DNA from 4 places in the Pantoea stewartii genome. Region 1 is predicted to be linked to each of the others. Evidence: riboswitches for the same ligand, from Rfam matches in the RefSeq annotation. Region 1 holds a riboswitch; each other region holds the start of a gene.
The links. A riboswitch is a leader RNA that binds a small molecule or an ion and turns the genes downstream of it on or off. The one in region 1 is predicted to bind thiamine pyrophosphate.
Positions count from the first base shown of each region.

Region 2: another riboswitch for thiamine pyrophosphate. It lies ahead of thiC (phosphomethylpyrimidine synthase ThiC); the one in region 1 lies ahead of thiB (thiamine ABC transporter substrate binding subunit).
Region 3: another riboswitch for thiamine pyrophosphate. It lies ahead of thiM (hydroxyethylthiazole kinase); the one in region 1 lies ahead of thiB (thiamine ABC transporter substrate binding subunit).
Region 4: another riboswitch for thiamine pyrophosphate. It lies ahead of G5574_RS22305 (FAD-dependent oxidoreductase); the one in region 1 lies ahead of thiB (thiamine ABC transporter substrate binding subunit).

Region 1 is NZ_CP049115.1:3,609,338-3,613,547, forward strand. Features, by position in the region: gene thiP (thiamine/thiamine pyrophosphate ABC transporter permease ThiP) at 1-939, opposite strand, end outside; gene thiB (thiamine ABC transporter substrate binding subunit) at 915-1,901, opposite strand; TPP riboswitch at 1,945-2,049, opposite strand; gene sgrR (HTH-type transcriptional regulator SgrR) at 2,085-3,746, opposite strand; gene G5574_RS17000 (MFS transporter) at 4,000-4,210, shown strand, end outside.
Region 2 is NZ_CP049115.1:3,065,626-3,069,835, reverse strand. Features, by position in the region: gene hemE (uroporphyrinogen decarboxylase) at 1-318, opposite strand, end outside; gene nudC (NAD(+) diphosphatase) at 359-1,129, opposite strand; gene rsd (sigma D regulator) at 1,326-1,829, shown strand; TPP riboswitch at 1,963-2,062, shown strand; gene thiC (phosphomethylpyrimidine synthase ThiC) at 2,149-4,071, shown strand; gene thiE (thiamine phosphate synthase) at 4,072-4,210, shown strand, end outside.
Region 3 is NZ_CP049115.1:1,226,444-1,230,653, forward strand. Features, by position in the region: gene G5574_RS05795 (GntR family transcriptional regulator) at 1-318, shown strand, start outside; gene thiD (bifunctional hydroxymethylpyrimidine kinase/phosphomethylpyrimidine kinase) at 347-1,147, opposite strand; gene thiM (hydroxyethylthiazole kinase) at 1,144-1,932, opposite strand; TPP riboswitch at 1,967-2,063, opposite strand; gene G5574_RS05810 (hypothetical protein) at 2,364-2,561, shown strand; gene G5574_RS05815 (AEC family transporter) at 2,653-3,612, shown strand; gene ahpF (alkyl hydroperoxide reductase subunit F) at 3,661-4,210, opposite strand, start outside.
Region 4 is NZ_CP049116.1:187,292-191,501, reverse strand. Features, by position in the region: gene G5574_RS22315 (thiazole synthase) at 1-641, opposite strand, end outside; gene thiS (sulfur carrier protein ThiS) at 644-841, opposite strand; gene G5574_RS22305 (FAD-dependent oxidoreductase) at 826-1,770, opposite strand; TPP riboswitch at 1,909-2,028, opposite strand; gene G5574_RS22300 (AzlD domain-containing protein) at 2,106-2,426, opposite strand; gene G5574_RS22295 (AzlC family ABC transporter permease) at 2,423-3,088, opposite strand; gene G5574_RS22290 (helix-turn-helix domain-containing protein) at 3,191-3,739, shown strand; gene G5574_RS22285 (ABC transporter ATP-binding protein) at 3,752-4,210, opposite strand, start outside.

The DNA.
Region 1 (4,210 bases):
GCCATTAATAATCACTGCGATCAGGGGCGGTAGCAGTAACAGCAAGGCTAAACCGATGAGAGCAATGTCGCTGATGCGCGCCAGCACGGAATCCTGCGGATCGCGCCAGCCCTGGCGCTGCGTGTTGCCAGCGGGAATGGCGTGACTGAAGCGCTGACTGAGAAGCACCAATACCAGGCAGCAGCCAAGCTGAATCAACGCCAGGAGTGCGGCGCGTCCCGGATCGTAGTCGTAACTTAAAGCCTGAAAAATGGCCAGTTCGATAGTGGTGGCCCGCGGCCCGCCACCCAGTGAAAGCACCGTGGCAAAACTGGCGAAGCAGAGCATGAAAATCAACGCACCGGTAGGCAGTAACTGGCGACGTAGCCACGGCCATTCAAGGAGCCGAAAGTGATGCCAGCCACGGATATTCAGCTGTGCAGCAAGCTGACGCTGTTCGGCCGGAATGCTTTCCAGCGCCTGCAGCATCAGGCGCGTGGCCAGCGGCAGGTTAAAAAAAACATGGGCCAGTAAAATGCCCTGAAGCCCGTAAGGCGAGAAGTGATAGTCCACGCCAAGCCAGGCGCAAAGCCGGGCCAGCCAGCCCACCCGACCATAGACAGTGAGCAGACCAAATACCGCGACCAGCACCGGCAAGACCAGCGTCATGGCGCACAGGCGTAATAATCCCTGACGGCCAGGAAAACGGCGTCGATAGAGAGCCCGGGACAGCGGAATGGCCGGCAGCAAAGAGAGCAGGGCGGAGAGCAGCGCCTGCGTAAATGAAAAGCCAATCACATGATGCAGATAGGTATCCTGCAGAACCGCGCGCCAGTCGGTCGCCGGGGCCGCCATCCACAGTGCAGCAAAAGCTGACAACGCCACGCTGCAGAGCAGCAACGTGGCGAGTGAACCCGGAATCAGCCAGAAGGGGATCAGCGACTCACGGCGCGTTGCCATTGGCTGACCCATTGTGAACGGTGGCTGGCGACGGCTTCAGGCGAAAACTGTAATGCCGTCTTCGGCACGCTGAGTGAAGCAAAGCCTGCAGGCAGGTCGGTTTTGATCACCGGGTACATCCAGTTGCCGGTTGGAATCGTATTCTGGAAAGCGGGCGTGACCATGAACTGCATAAACTGCTCTGCCAGTTTTGGTTGTTTGCTGTTAGCCAGGCGGGCTGCCACTTCCACCTGCAGATAGTTGCCTTCGGCAAACGGTGCCGCGGCATAGTTATCCTTCTTCTCTTCAATAATGTGATAAGCCGGCGACGTGGTATAGCTCAACACCAGATCACTCTCGCCTTTCAGAAACAGACCGTAGGCTTCACTCCACCCTTTGGTCACCGTGACGGTTTTCTTTGCCAGCTTTTGCCAGGCTTCAGGCGCCTTGTCTCCGTAGACTTTTTGCATCCACAGCAGCAGGCCAAGGCCCGGCGTGCTGGTGCGGGGATCTTCATAAATCACGCGCCATTTTTCGGGGCTTTCGACCAGTTCTTTGAGGCTCTTTGGTGGGTTTTTCAGCGTGTTTATGTTATAGACGAACGCGAAGTAGCCGTAATCGAAGGGCACAAAGGTGGTGTCCTTCCAGCCGCCGGGAACCTGCAATTTACCGGTATCAACGTCGCTTTTGGCAAACAGCCCGGTTTGTTGCGCGGCCTGCAGGAGGTTGTTATCCAGCCCTAAGACCACATCGGCCTTGCTGTTCTTGCCTTCCAGACGGACGCGATTCAGCAGCGAAACCCCGTCTTCCAGGGCCACATATTTCAGTTCGCAACCGCACTGGGTTTCAAAGGCTTTTTTAACGGCCGGACCGGGTCCCCAGTCAGCGGAAAACGAATCATAGGTGTAAACCGTCAGGACAGGTTTGGCCGCGAAGACCGGGGCAGAGAGTAACAGCAGCACGGGCAGGACGTTTTTTAACACTTTGCGCTCCTATAGCGGCAGGGTTGAGTCGCAAAGGATCTGAGCAAAGTTGCCTCTCAAATCCCTACGTCGGCATTAACCGATTCAGGTTCGACGGGTATATCTCAGCGCTCTGACATGATGGAAAGAGGCACCCCGTTGAGAACGTCACATTCTAGTCATTTAATGCCCGCCGGGAAAGGATCACAGCGTGGGCGGTGCAAACCAGGCGGATTTAAAGTCAAACCACCCCAGCGTATTCATCCGTACCCCGCGCATACTGCGCTGGCCTTCCAGCAGCAGCCAGTGATGAAACAACGGATGAAGCCAGTTGCTTTCAACCAGCTGTTTCGCCCATTCAGCAAGGGGGAGCGTTTTCTCACGCCAGCGCGCAGCATCCTGCTGCCAGTTCACCGGCAGGCAGTGCTGCAACAACGGGACTTCGTATAACAGCGCAAACAGAGAATAGTCCAGGGGCAGGGTAAAGTTGACGCTGCCGAGCCAGATATCGCTTTCACCTGTGCCCTGATGCCAGGATTCATAACTGACCTCACGCACGTCCAGCGTCACGTCGTGTTGCGCCAGTAGTGGACGCAAGGCATCGGTGATACTGACGTGCTCAATGTGCTGGTTATAAACGGTCAGCGTCAGGTGTGTCAGGCCTGCGGGTTTTTCTACCGGTGTCAAATCACGCCGGTGGTGCCAGCGGGGCAGCAGGCCGTAAGCAGGAAACCAGTAACGCTGGTAGCCCAGATCCGCATTGTTCAGTAAGGCGATGGGGTTAAGCAGGAAGCTAAGCCAGCGTCGAATGCCCGGTTCGCCTGCCTTCGCGGAGCGCTGGTCAAACAGTAAAAAGTAGCAGCCCTCTTCAAGCCGACTCTCTTCCTGTTTCTCATCGGCCTGTTCGCCCTGCAGGCGAACACCGGCATAAACCACTTCGTCACTGATCTCGGGCAGCACCCATACCGACACGTCATCGATCAAGGCGCGATAGCCAAAGTAGTCGTCGAAGGCTTCGATCTTCAGCTGACTTTGCTGATTGCGGATGACCCGATAGGGCCCTGTCCCTATGGGCTGACGGGCAAAATCGCGCATATCGGGCCACTCGCGCGGCAGAATCATGGCGCTGACGCTGCCCAACAGCCAGGGTAGCCAGCTGTCGGGCTGATCTAAATAGATATCCAGCGTCCAGGGGGCAGGGGAGTCAAGTCGCTGAAGATGGCAAAACAGCGGATGCTGGCGCAGGCGCTCAAGGCTGGCAATCACATCGTCCATGTCGAGTTCCCGGCCATGATGGAAACGGATAGCCGGACGTAGATAAAAGCGCCAGTGTCGATCCGAATGTTGCTGCCAGTGATGAGCGATATCGGCTTCGATTTCCCCTTTTTCCTCATTTATGCGTGTCAGACCGCTAAAAATCTGACGAGCGATATGGGTTTCTGACCGACGCAGGGGCGATCCAGGCAGCAGATTGAGCAGAGGGCGATAGTAGAGGACGCGCAGAATATGTTTTCCCTGCCGGAAACTGCGGCCCAGATGCGCGCTGATCATCTGTCTGACCTGATCTTTATCGCCGACAAGCTGCACCAGTTGATCAATACGATCCTGTTCCAGCAGGTCTTCAGCGCGCTGCTGCTGCAAGGTTAGTCCGGTGTAGCAGAAGGTGAGCACGGATCGCTTGCCCCGTCCGGCCTCCGCCTGCCAGGTGAGCCAGCCGGCTTCCTGCATCCTGTTAAGCAGGTTCCGCATATGGCGACGTGAACAGTGCAGGGCGTCGGCCAGTTCACCCAGGGTGGTTTCCTGCGATTGCCCCTGACAGCTCTGCCACAGACGAATGAACTGCTGCTTCAGACGTGATGACGACATAAAAGAGGAACTCCCTCTGAAACCTGCTCTGTTTTTCCTGCCCTATTTTAGAGGCAAACTTTCTCGCATTGGAAGAGCGGGAGGCATTCAGCGATGGATGGCGCTCTGACATGGACGGCAGCGATGCCCGTCCCTTCTGAGTAGTGTGCTACGATTTTGCCAGCAGAGTTATTCTGCTGGTTTTTTTTACGTTGCAGGTTATGGTCGGGGGACACGCTTCCCGTTTCTATTGTTGTTCTGTCAGGGATAAGGCATGAAATCTTTGTTAGCATTCTCGCGCCGTTTCAATCCAGTGTTTTTCGCTTTTATGGTGACCGCCTTTATCCTCGGCGTAGCGGGCGCGCTTCAGGCACCGACGCTGAGCCTGTTTTTATCGCGAGAAGTGCAGGTGCCGCCGCTGTGGGTTGGGCTGTTTTTTACCCTCAATGCCGTTGCCGGGATTGTGGTGAGCATGATGATCGCAA
Region 2 (4,210 bases), 540 kb from region 1:
ACGGCAGGTTACGGGGTTTGAAAAGCATGGACCTTCCCCCGTTTCGAAGTACAGCCCTAATCCCATCGCATCAGGAATGGTGAGAATATCACTGAAGAGGATGGCCGCATCGAGCTTGTAGCGACGCAATGGTTGCAGGGTGACTTCGCAGGCCAGCTCGGCATTCTTACACAGCGACATAAAGTCGCCCGCCTGGGCACGCGTGGCTTTATATTCCGGCAAATATCGTCCGGCCTGGCGCATCATCCATACGGGGGTAACATCGACAGGCTGGCGTAACAGGGCGCGCAAATAACGGTCGTTCTTCAGTTCACTCATGTCAGGACTCTCTCGGTATCAAGCGAGTAGTGTAGCACTCTCACGCCTCAGCGCGGCAGAGGGCAACGGTATCTTCAATTAATCGACGGGCAACGGTGCCAGGTGGAGGCAGTAAAGGCAGCGCATCAAAACGGAACCATCCGGCATCCAACAGCTCTTTACCGTCGTGCTGTAAGTCGCCGCCGTCATACTCCGCCATAAAGGCCATCATTAAGGACTGCGGGAAAGGCCAGGGCTGGGAAGTGACATAACGGACATTCTTCACGCGCACGTTGCTCTCTTCCATCACTTCGCGTGCAACCGCCTGTTCAATGGTCTCACCGACTTCAACGAACCCGGCCAGCACAGTGTAAATGTTATTACGATGACGCGCATGGTTGGCCAGCAGGATCTCATCTCCACGGCGGATAGCAACGATAATACAGGGCGCAATTTGTGGGTAATAACGTTCACGGCAATGGCTACACAGGCAGGCAAATTCGCGTTTACTGGCATGCATCTCATGACCACAATAGCCGCACCAGCGATGGGATCGGTAAAACTCTGCTAACTGCACCCCGCGCCCGGCCAGCTGAAACAGGCCCGGATCTTCGTTGAGTAACTGGCGCAACGACAACATATCTGACGAACGCGTTTCACAAATCAGCCAGACCTTCTCTCCCTGCCATTCGCCAATCACGCGCCCCTGGTGCCCGGTCAGGCCAAACTGCTGTGCGTTTCCGTGAGGTAAATCGCCTTGCGGTAACCAAATTTTCTGTTCACTACTGACAATCCACCATCCAGCGTCTACGCTTGAAATTTCGCATTGCATTTATTTCGTCATCCTTAGCGTCAACCCGCACGCTGAAGTCCCGATGTTAAGTGTGTAGATGAACAACTATACCCAAATAATTCTGGTTGCAAGACGACAGCACGCTTATTTATCCCGACAGGTTCGCGGAGAACAAGCGCAATTGGCGCATCGCTAATCTGAAATATGAAGGTGCATAACGCATACGGAGTTAACTATGCTTAACCAGTTAGACGTTCTGACCCAACGCGTAGGTGGCAGTAATGAACTGGTAGATTCATGGCTGGCAGCTCGCCGCCAGCTGTTGGTTTCTTATTACCATTTGGTCGGCATCAAGCCAAAAAAAGAAGCGCTGACTCGCCTGGACGAGCAGGCACTGGATAACTTTTGCCACACGCTGGTCGATTATCTTTCATCCGGTCACTTTAGCCTTTACCAGCGTTTGATTGCAGAGATGGACGGCACCAGTCCGCTGCTGGCTGCCGCGCAGATTTACCCGTCGCTGGAAGCCAATACCGAGCAGTTGATGCAGTTGTATGACAGCCACCTGCAACAGGCCATCGACGACGACAACTATGTGACGTTTCAGCACGCCTTGTCAGAAGTCGGCGAAGCTCTTGAGGCGCGTTTTACCCTTGAAGACAAGCTTATCCAAATGGCATGGGACAATCACCTGACTCCGCCCGTGGCGAACGATAGTGAAATTGCCCGCCCTGCTTAACAGGGCCGCAAATGTAAATAACTTGTGATTCATAAAAAGCCCCCTTATGCTGAGTGGGCTTTAAAACATCTGTTTTATGTTAGTCAGGGTTTGACGGTTGCACGTCCTTGCGGGACCTGATTAACCGTTAAACCAAATCTTGTCGGAGTGCCCATTGGGCTGAGACCGTTAATTCGGGATCCGCGGAACCTGATCAGGTTAGAACCTGCGAAGGGAACAAGAGTAAATTTTTACGGTACGCCGCACTCAGGGTGCCCGCTGTGCCGTTACTCCTTCCGAACTCCGGACAAGCAACCTTCCCACTTACTGGAATATTGCTATGTCTACTACGAAAACGACCCGTCGCGAACAACGTGCTCAGGCACAGGAATTCATTGATTCCCTGCAGGGTGGCAGTGCCTTTCCCAACTCAAAACGTATCTGGCTGACCGGCAGTCGTGACGACATTCGTGTCCCCATGCGCGAAATCCAGCTTAGCCCTACATTGACCGGCGGCAGTAAAGATGAGCCCGTTTACCAGGAAAATGAGCCTGTGCCGGTTTATGACACCGCCGGTGCCTATGGCGATCCGGCAGCAAAAATCGACGTGCATCGCGGACTGGATAAACTGCGTGCTCGCTGGATTGAAGAGCGCGACGACAGCGAAAAACTGACGCAGATTAGCTCGGCGTATACGCAGCAGCGACTGGCTGATGACGGACTGGATCACCTGCGCTTTGAACATCTGCCAACGCCGCGCCGTGCTAAAGCCGGCCGCTGTGTGACCCAGTTACATTACGCGCGTCGGGGAATCATCACGCCAGAGATGGAGTTCATCGCCATCAGGGAGAACATGGGCCGTGAGCGCATTCGTGGTGAGGTACTTCTGCAACAGCATCCGGGCCACAGCTTTGGTGCCCATCTGCCCGAAAACATTACCCCCGAGTTTGTACGCCAGGAAGTGGCCGCTGGCCGCGCCATTATTCCGGCCAATATCAACCATCCCGAATCCGAACCGATGATCATTGGACGCAACTTTCTCGTGAAGGTGAATGCCAACATTGGTAACTCAGCGGTGACCTCGTCTATTGAAGAAGAAGTAGAAAAGCTGGTCTGGTCCACACGCTGGGGCGCGGACACGGTCATGGATCTGTCGACCGGACGCTATATTCATGAAACCCGTGAATGGATTCTGCGTAACAGTCCTGTTCCCATCGGCACTGTTCCGATTTATCAGGCACTGGAGAAGGTCAACGGTGTGGCTGAAAACCTGAACTGGGACATTTTCCGCGATACGTTACTGGAGCAGGCCGAACAGGGCGTGGATTATTTTACTATCCATGCGGGTGTGCTGCTGCGCTACGTTCCCATGACTGCAAAACGCCTGACCGGTATTGTGTCCCGTGGTGGCTCCATTATGGCGAAGTGGTGCCTGTCTCATCACAAAGAGAGCTTTCTCTATGAACACTTCCGCGACATCTGTGAAATTTGCGCAGCCTACGATATCGCTTTGTCACTGGGCGACGGATTACGCCCCGGATCGATTCAGGACGCCAACGACGAAGCACAGTTCGCTGAGCTGCACACGCTGGGTGAACTGACAAAAATAGCCTGGGAATATGACGTACAGGTGATGATCGAAGGCCCCGGCCATATCCCGATGCAGATGATCCGTCGCAACATGACAGAGCAGCTGGAACATTGCCATGAAGCGCCGTTTTATACTCTGGGCCCACTGACGACCGACATTGCGCCGGGCTACGATCATTTTACCTCTGGCATCGGTGCCGCCATGATTGGCTGGTTTGGCTGCGCGATGTTGTGTTACGTCACGCCGAAGGAGCATCTTGGCCTGCCAAACAAAGAGGATGTGAAACAGGGGTTAATCACTTACAAGATCGCCGCGCATGCTGCCGATCTGGCCAAAGGCCATCCGGGGGCGCAGATCCGCGACAACGCCATGTCGAAAGCGCGCTTCGAATTTCGCTGGGAAGATCAGTTCAATCTGGCGCTGGATCCTCATACAGCCCGGGCCTATCACGATGAAACGTTGCCACAGGAATCGGGTAAAGTCGCCCACTTCTGTTCAATGTGCGGCCCTAAGTTTTGCTCAATGAAGATCACGCAGGAAGTGCGTGACTATGCTGCCAGACAGGAAGCGGAAGCGCAGGCTATTGAGGTTGGCATGGCGCAGATGTCTGATCATTTCCGTGAACGGGGCGGTGAACTCTACCATCCCGCCACAGCGATTAAGGAGGAGTAAATGAACGCCTTTCCCGCTACCGCGCCGCGATTAGGGCTGTATCCGGTGGTCGACAGCGTTGAATGGATCGAACGCTTACTGGATGCCGGGGTGCGCACGATTCAGCTGCGGATTAAGGATCTGCCAGATGAGATCGTTG
Region 3 (4,210 bases), 2.2 Mb from region 1:
GCCGCCCGGGGCGACAGCCAGATGTTTCTCAGCCTGGACGATGAATTCCATCGTCTGATTGCCGAGAGCATCGACTGTATGCTGGCATGGGAAACCATTGAAAACATCAAGGCGACGATGGACCGGGTGCGCTATCTCACCCTGAATCAGGTCGCGCCCGCTGAAACGCTGATCGAACAACATGAAGCCGTTTTTGCCGCCCTGAAAGCGCGCGATGCGGACCAGGCAGAAACCGCCCTGCGTCACCATCTGCAGGCAATGATGTTTTCGCTCGCGCCCGTGATCAGGCAAAACCGTGACTGGTTCGAGGCTGAGTAGCGCGCCGTACAATCGCTGAGCGAAGCCGTTACCACCACTGATGAAAATGATGCACAGGTCCAGTCCCGTGGCCCACCTCCAGCGAATCGGCTGTCAGCAGGGCCTGTTGTAGCCAGGTTTTGGCTTCATTAACCGTCTCCGCCCAGTCACTGTGCCGTGGACGCAGGGCCGCCAGCGCAGCAGACAGCGTACAACCGGTACCGTGCGTATGGCGCGTTTTCACCCGAGGCGTGCTGAACCGTTGCCGCCCCGCTGGCGTGATCAGCCAGTCAGGACTTTCGCCATGATCCAGATGTCCGCCCTTCATCAGCACGGCCTGACAACCCAGCGCCAGAAGGGCATCGCCCTGCGTCAGCATCTCGTTCTCATTGCTGGCCATACGGCATTCGAGCAGCGCGGCGGCTTCGGGCAGATTAGGTGTGATCAGTGACACCTGTGGCAACAGGCGCTCGCGGACACAGGCAATGGCATCAGGACTCAGTAAGGCATCGCCGCTCTTGGCCACCATCACCGTGTCCAGCACCACGAACGGGATTGCCCGGCGCTGCAAGCCAACCGCCACCCGCTCCACGATCGCCGCATCGGACAGCATGCCAATTTTTGCACTGTCGATGCGCACGTCATCAAGAACGGAATCCAGCTGTGCGCTGACAAAATCAGGATCAATACGGTACACCGACTGTACGCCACAGGTATTTTGCGCCACCAGGGCCGTAATCACGCTGGTGCCGTAAGCGCCCAGTGCGGAGAAGGTTTTCAGGTCGGCCTGAATCCCGGCACCGCCGCTGGGATCGGTACCGGCAATCGTTAAAGCATTGATGCGTTTCACAGGGCGGCCTCCAGTGTCCAGAGCGCGTCCAGAAACGCTGGTGCAAAGCTGCCCGGCCCGGTTGATGCCTGTGCGGCTTTCTCTCCGGCCAGTGCCATCACCCGACAGGCGCTGGCGATATTGACCAGTCTGTCACCCGGCAGGCTGGCAAAGGCGGCGACGACCGCAGACAGCGCACAGCCGGTGCCGACCACCCGCGTCATTAAGGGCGATCCGCCGACAATCGACAGGGTACGCATTCCGTCGGTGGCATAATCCACCTCGCCAGTGACCACCACACAGGTTTGATACTCACGCGCCAGTTGTTGGGCGGCCAGCAAGGCGCTTTCGGCGGCGTGCTGGCTGTCCACGCCACGTCCGCCGTCAGCCTGCTGGGCCAGCGCCAGAATCTCGGAAGCATTGCCGCGAATCACGGCAGGCGACTGCATCAGCACCTGCTGGCAAAACCGGGTACGCAACGTCAGTGCGCCCACCGCTACCGGGTCCAGCGTCCAGGGCGTGCCTGCCAGATTAGCCGCCTCGATTGCCGCGGCCATGGCCTGCTGGCGTTCGTGCGTTAATGTGCCGACATTGATTAACAGTGCATCCGCGATACCGCTGAACTGCGGCGCTTCCTCGCGATCGATGACCATGGCAGGTGACGCGTTCAGAGCAAGCAGAACATTAGCCGTGAGCATTTGCACCACATCATTGGTCATGCAGTGCACGAGCGGTGACTGACGGCGAAACTGTTGCAGGAGGGGCGCGCATTGCGCATCAGAAAGATGGTGCGGTTGATGTGTCATAAGAACTCCCAACCGGCGGACAAGAAGGCGAATGCGGTCAGGCATCAGACTTCCCTACGCTGGCATTATCCAGATCAGGTAATACGGGTTTTTCTCAGCCTTCACAAAGAAGGGCACCCCGAGTCGTGTTACGCAAAGAAGAATAAGTAAGCCCCTAAATTTAAGCAAGGTGCTTATTCTTTTTTCAACCTGGCGGGCAAGACTTTTACATGATCCCGATCAACTCCCCACCGCACGAAAAAAGGCTTAATGCTGCGGGCTTAAAATTTGCACGTCAGAGCAGTAAAGGTATTTACGCAAGTAAATTATATCCTTCACCATTATCAGAATGCCCAGCAATAACAAACACCTGCCTACAACATCGCAACAATAAATCTTCATATCACGTAGTTAAAAATTACCAGAACACTTCATACTTGACAGGAAGCATGATGCGATTTTTAGCGCTTATCCCTCATCGTCACCGATGGACTGACATCACCATTACCCGTCAGGGTGCCCTTTCTCCTTCTGGCCGACACTATTATTCCACTTATCTTTCTGCCCGTTGTCAGCGTTGCGATGCGGTTATCCATCGGGTGTATTATCGCGATATCAGTGATGACCAGGCGCGCCGCTGGCTGGGGTAAATTCGCGGGTCGGGTACACGTTTTGCCAGGTTACGCGGCCGACGCAATTTGGTAGTCTTGCCCTTACTGAGTCACTGGACTGCTTACGCTTATGCCCTTCCTGCTGGATACATTAGGACACCAGATTTACCTGTCAGCCCCGCTGTTTATTCTTATTTTCCTGGGTTATTGCCTGACGAAATGGGGCAAATGGCCGCTGAGCATCAGCGAAGGCATGAACCGGTTTGTCTTTAACGTTGCCCTGCCCTGCATGCTGTTTCGCATCATGAGTGACTTTTACAACAGTCCCGCAGTCGATGTGCGCCTGCTTCTGGCATTCTTTGGCAGTTGTCTGCTGGTGTTTATCGTGGGCCGAATCCTTGCCTCGCGTCTTTTTCATCTGGATGGCGTGGCCGGTTCGGTCTTTGCCCTAGGCGGTGTCTTTTCAAATAACGTTATGCTGGGTATTCCGGTCGCTACCGTCCTGCTGGGCCCCGGTGCCTTGCCATCGGTTGCGCTGGTGCTGGTATTTAACAGTCTGATCCTCTGGACATTACTCACCGTCTCGGTGGAATGGTCGAAACAGGGCAGTTTTTCCCTTCAGGGCTTTAAGCGCACCTTGATTAGCGTGCTCAGGAATCCGTTAATTATTGGCATCTTATCAGGCACCGCCTGGAGCCTGTTGCAGCGGCCTCTTCCCGCCATCGCCGCTGAACCGCTGCGCATGCTGGCGTCCATCGCCGCACCCTTATCGTTGGTCACTCTCGGCATGAGCCTGGCGCACTACCGGGTGCGGGAAGGCCTGAAAGAGAGTTACACGATTTGTGCGTTGAAACTGATTCTGCAGCCGCTGTGTGTCTGGGCAATCGCCTGGCTGACGGGTCTGCCTGCGCTGGAAAGTAAAGTGGTGGTGCTGCTGGGGTCGATGGCGGTCGGTGTGAATGTCTACCTGATGTCGCAGAAATTTAACGTGATTACCGGCCCCACGGCCGCCAGTATGTTGCTTTCCACCCTTTTTGCCGCGATAACCACGCCGTTGTGGATGATGTTAATGACGCTGGCCGGATACTAAAAAGCCCTGTAACACAGGTTACAGGGCTGGCTTTTGCACCGGAAAAACTTAGTGTGCAGGTTGGGTGCGAATCAGGTAATCAAAAGCGCTCAGCGAGGCTTTTGCCCCTTCACCGCTGGCAATGATGATTTGCTTGTAAGGCACCGTGGTGCAGTCGCCTGCTGCGAAAACGCCTTTCAGGCTGGTTTCGCATTTTGCATCGATGATGATTTCACCCATCTTGTTGCGCTCAACCGCCCCTTCCAGCCAGGTGGTGTTAGGGAGCAGGCCAATCTGAACAAAAATGCCTGACAGCGCCAGTTCATGGGTTGTCTGGTTGGTGCGATCCAGATATTGCAGGCCGGTAACTTTGCTGCCGTCGCCTTTCACTTCGGTGGTTTGTGCATTCAGGATCACATCTACGTTTTTCAGGCTGCGCAGTTTGTCCTGCAGCACTTTGTCTGCACGCATTTCGCTGGCGAATTCCAGCAATGTGACGTGTTCAACGATACCAGCCAGATCGATAGCCGCTTCCACGCCGGAGTTACCGCCACCGATGACGGCAGTGCGTTTACCTTTGAACAGCGGACCGTCACAGTGCGGGCAATAGGTCACACCT
Region 4 (4,210 bases), on a different replicon from region 1:
GCCATGCGTACCGGATCGTGGGATTTCGCGACGGCGGTATTCAGCAACACGGCATCAAAGCCCAGCTCCATCGCCTGCGCCGCCTGGCTGGGAGCACCGATCCCCGCGTCAATGATCAGCGGAACGTCTTTAAACCAGGCACGCATGGTGCGTAAACCGTCAATATTGCGTAGCCCCTGCCCCGAGCCAATGGGCGCGCCCCAGGGCATCAGCACCTGACAGCCCGCTTCCAGCAGTTTTTCGCCCACAATCAGATCTTCTGTGGTGTAAGGAAAAACATAAAAACCTTCGGCACATAAAATACGGGCGGCCTCCACCAGGGCGAAAGGATCCGGTTGCAGGGTATCCGCGTGCCCGATCACTTCCAGTTTGATCCACGGCGTGGCAAACAGTTCGCGCGCCATATGCGCCGTCGTGACGGCTTCCCTGACGGTATGGCAACCCGCCGTATTGGGTAACACGCGCTTATTCAGCGTTTTCAGTAAATCGCGAAAGGCCCCACCCTGACTTCCTTCCCGACGCAGACTGACCGTGATGATATCCGCACCGGAGGCCACAACAGCCTGCTGAAGAATATCCGGTGAGGGATAACCGGCCGTACCCAGTAAAAAACGGGAGTCGCCCTTGTAGTCGTAAAACATGATCAACCTCCCTGCATTGGCGACAGCACTTCCAGACGGCAGTTGGCCTCAAGCAACTGTGAGGCATAGCGCTCTCTGGGAACAAAGGTTCCATCGAGGGCACTGGCCACACAGCCAGCGTCAATGCCCTGCTCTTCTAACAACTCCGCAAGCGTCCCGGCTTTCGTCTCGATAGCACGACCATTTAGTTCGATTCGCATAGTAGTCTCTCTGTTGCAAGTTGATGCATGAGCTTTTCGGCCATAACCGGTGCCAGCAAAAAGCCATGGCGATACATGCCGTTAATGGAAAAGACACCGTTTTCATAACGCACGTCGGGCAGGTTGTCGTGATAAGCAGGACGTAACCCCGTCCCGCTTTCGATAATGCGCGCTTCGGCAAGCGCAGGATGAATGCTGTAAGCAGCGCTCAGCAGCTCCATCATGGCGCGCGCGCTGATGGGGCTGGTATCCTGACTCTCAACCATGGTGGCCCCGAGCATAAAGTGCCCCTGCGCCCGGGGAACCAGATAGCAAGGAAAACGGGGATGCAGCAGGCGTAAAGGTCGGGAAAACGTGATCTCATCCGTTTGCAGGATTAGCATTTCGCCCCGCACCGCACGCAAGGCTGGCTGTGCCTCACGCGCATGAATACCGCGGCAATCAATAATGCGTCCGCTGGGATTGCCAGCGTGAATACTGACGCCCGCGCTGACCAGACGTGCACGTAACTGTTGCATTGCCTGACGCGGATCGAGATGCGCTTCAGCCGGGAAAAATAATCCCCGGGCGAAGCGGTTTTCCAGCGCGGGTTCGATGTCACCTGGCGCAACCCACTGATGCGCTAGGGTCATGCTGGCAAACCGGGTAAGTTCGGCGCTGTCACGCGGTGGCGTGAGTACGAGTGTGCCCTGCTGTTCAACGCCACTTACGCGGGCTGCCCACCACGCTGCAGCGTGCTGTCCCCATTCAACGACCTGCTGAGGCGCACTTTCTGCCTCACACCAGGGTGCCAGCATGCCGCCAGCCCAGTAGGACGCCGCCTGACAATTCGGTTGCGTAATGACTTCAACCTTTTCGCCGTGTTCGGCCAGTAACGTCGCGATACAGAGTCCGGATACACCGCTGCCCAGCACTGACCAGCGGCTCATTGTCCGCCATCCTGATGGGGTAAAAACGGAATAAGGATAGTCACATTGGCCTCTCTGTTAGCTCTCAGAGACCCGCGATACAAGAAGGGAAAAAGCACAAGCCTGACAGAAACAGGCTCTGCGGCAAGCATCTACGCGATGCGCAGATGCCCGTCTTCCTACGCCAGTATCAACTGGGTCAGGTTCTAAGGGTCGCTAAGCCGCGCATGGCGCTATTAGCCTCTCAGTCTCTCTGGCGAGACTCCCCTGACGGGTTCTAGTTGTATTTTAAGCGACGCTGTTCGTCAAGGCTGACACGCAATTTATCGCCGGGTCCGGCAAGATAAATAGCGCATTCAGGGTACACCCATATAGCGCAACAACGCCGTCATGCAGGCCGCGCCCAGAATAATGAAAATCAGCGGAGCTCTACGCCAGGCAAGGAACAGGGCAAACCCGACGCCCAGCACTCTGGCCATCCCTGCAAAATGCTGGCCTTCAAACAGCGTGGTGGTTGCCGCAACCGCAAGCAGCAGTACAGTGGCAGCATCGGATAACATATTTTGGGTTCGTTCACTGACGGGCAGACGATTGCCGAGTTTAACACCCGCGAAACGGATGGCGTAGGTGCCAGCAGCCAGCAACGCAATACCTGCAATAATCATGGCGTGATTCATTTGCGCGATCTCCATGTAAAGAGGCCAAGCAAGGAAAACAATACGGGCATACCGGCAGGTACGAAAGGCGTGACCACCAGCGACAAAAACGCACCAGTCATAGCAGGAATGCGGGTGCGCGCTTTGCGTAAGGCAGGAAAGATTAGCGCAATCAGGATCGCGGGAAAGACCGCATCCAGGCCGATAGCAGACACATTCGGAATAAACTGCCCTATCGCCGCGCCAGCCATTACGGTCACAGGCCAGATTACGCCAATACTGATGCCGCATATCCAGAATGCCTGGCGACGTTGCGCCAGCGTAGGCTGGGAAATGCCAAACACGACACTTTCATCATTCATGATGTGGCATCCTAGCAGACCCCGTCTGCCCTGACCGACCAAATCCTTGACAGTGATACCAAAAGGAAGATGACGCGCATTGACCAACAGCCCCGCCGCTGCCGCCGTGAGAGGACTGCCACCGCCCGCCACGATACCGATAAACAGGAACTCCGACGCCCCCGCCAGCACCAGCGTCGATAACGCCAGCGGCACCCAAAACGGAAAACCCTCTGCAAGAGCGAGCGAACCATATGACAGGCCAACAATGCCATCGGCAAGACAGACAAGGAAAATGGCTTTTATCACGCCCTTGTCCAGCGTCTCTTTTTTATCCAGCATCACGATTAGATCCCATAACGAACGATATACCCATTATAATGAACGGACCGCAGCAGCATTACAAGATGAACGATATGTTCGCTATAACTAACAGGATGCAGGATGAGTACACCCATTGATATTATCGCCAGCAGTTTAGTCAGAGAGCGCCAGCGGGCAGGACTGACACTTGCAGAAGTCGCGCGTCGGGCCGGCATAGCAAAATCGACCCTCTCTCAACTTGAGGCGGGGAACGGTAATCCTGGCATTGAGACGTTGTGGTCACTTTGCGTTGCCCTGAATATTCCGTTTGCCCGCCTGATGGAGCCGGAAGCGAACCGCCTGCAGGTTATTCGTCGCGGTGAAGGCCCTGCCGTTGCCGCCGAGCAGGCGGATTATAAAGCCGTCCTGCTGGCAACCTGTCCGCCCGGCGCGCGACGGGATATCTATCTGCTAAACATCCAGCCCGGCAGCGAGCGCCGCTCGCAACCGCATTCGCCGAACACCATTGAGCATCTCATCTTGACTCAGGGACGCGCGCTGGTCGGGCCCACAGACTCGCCCGTCGAACTGGCACCGGGCGACTACATCAGCTATCCCGGCGACACTGAACATATTTTTCGTGCGCTGGAGCCGGATACGCTGGCCGTGCTGGTCATGGAGCACATCTGAGGGTGCTCTGCCTCAGTCATCAGGCAGGCTAATCGCATCAAGGGAAATGACCCGATGTGCACTCCTCTCAAGTAGCGTGAGATCATGACTGACCAGCAGAATGGCGCAGCGTTGCTGCATGGCCAGATCAGTCAGTAAGGCCAGCGTCTGTTGCTGAACCACAGGATCGAGACGCGACGTGGGTTCATCGGCAAACAGGAACACGGGATTCAGCAACATCGCCCGAAGCAGCGAAAACCGCTGAAGTTCACCGCCTGACAATCCTGAAGCCGGACGGTGTAACAACGCCTGTCCGAGCCCCAATTGCCGCATCCGCTCATCACGTCGCCTCACCGGGATTGTGTGGCGCTGCAGCAGATCGTCGATGATCTGGGCCATAGTGATATCCGGTGGAAAAACCGCAGAAGGATCCTGGTACAGTTTTTGATAACGCAACGGATGAAACCTGCCCGGTCGGGTTATCGTTCCCTT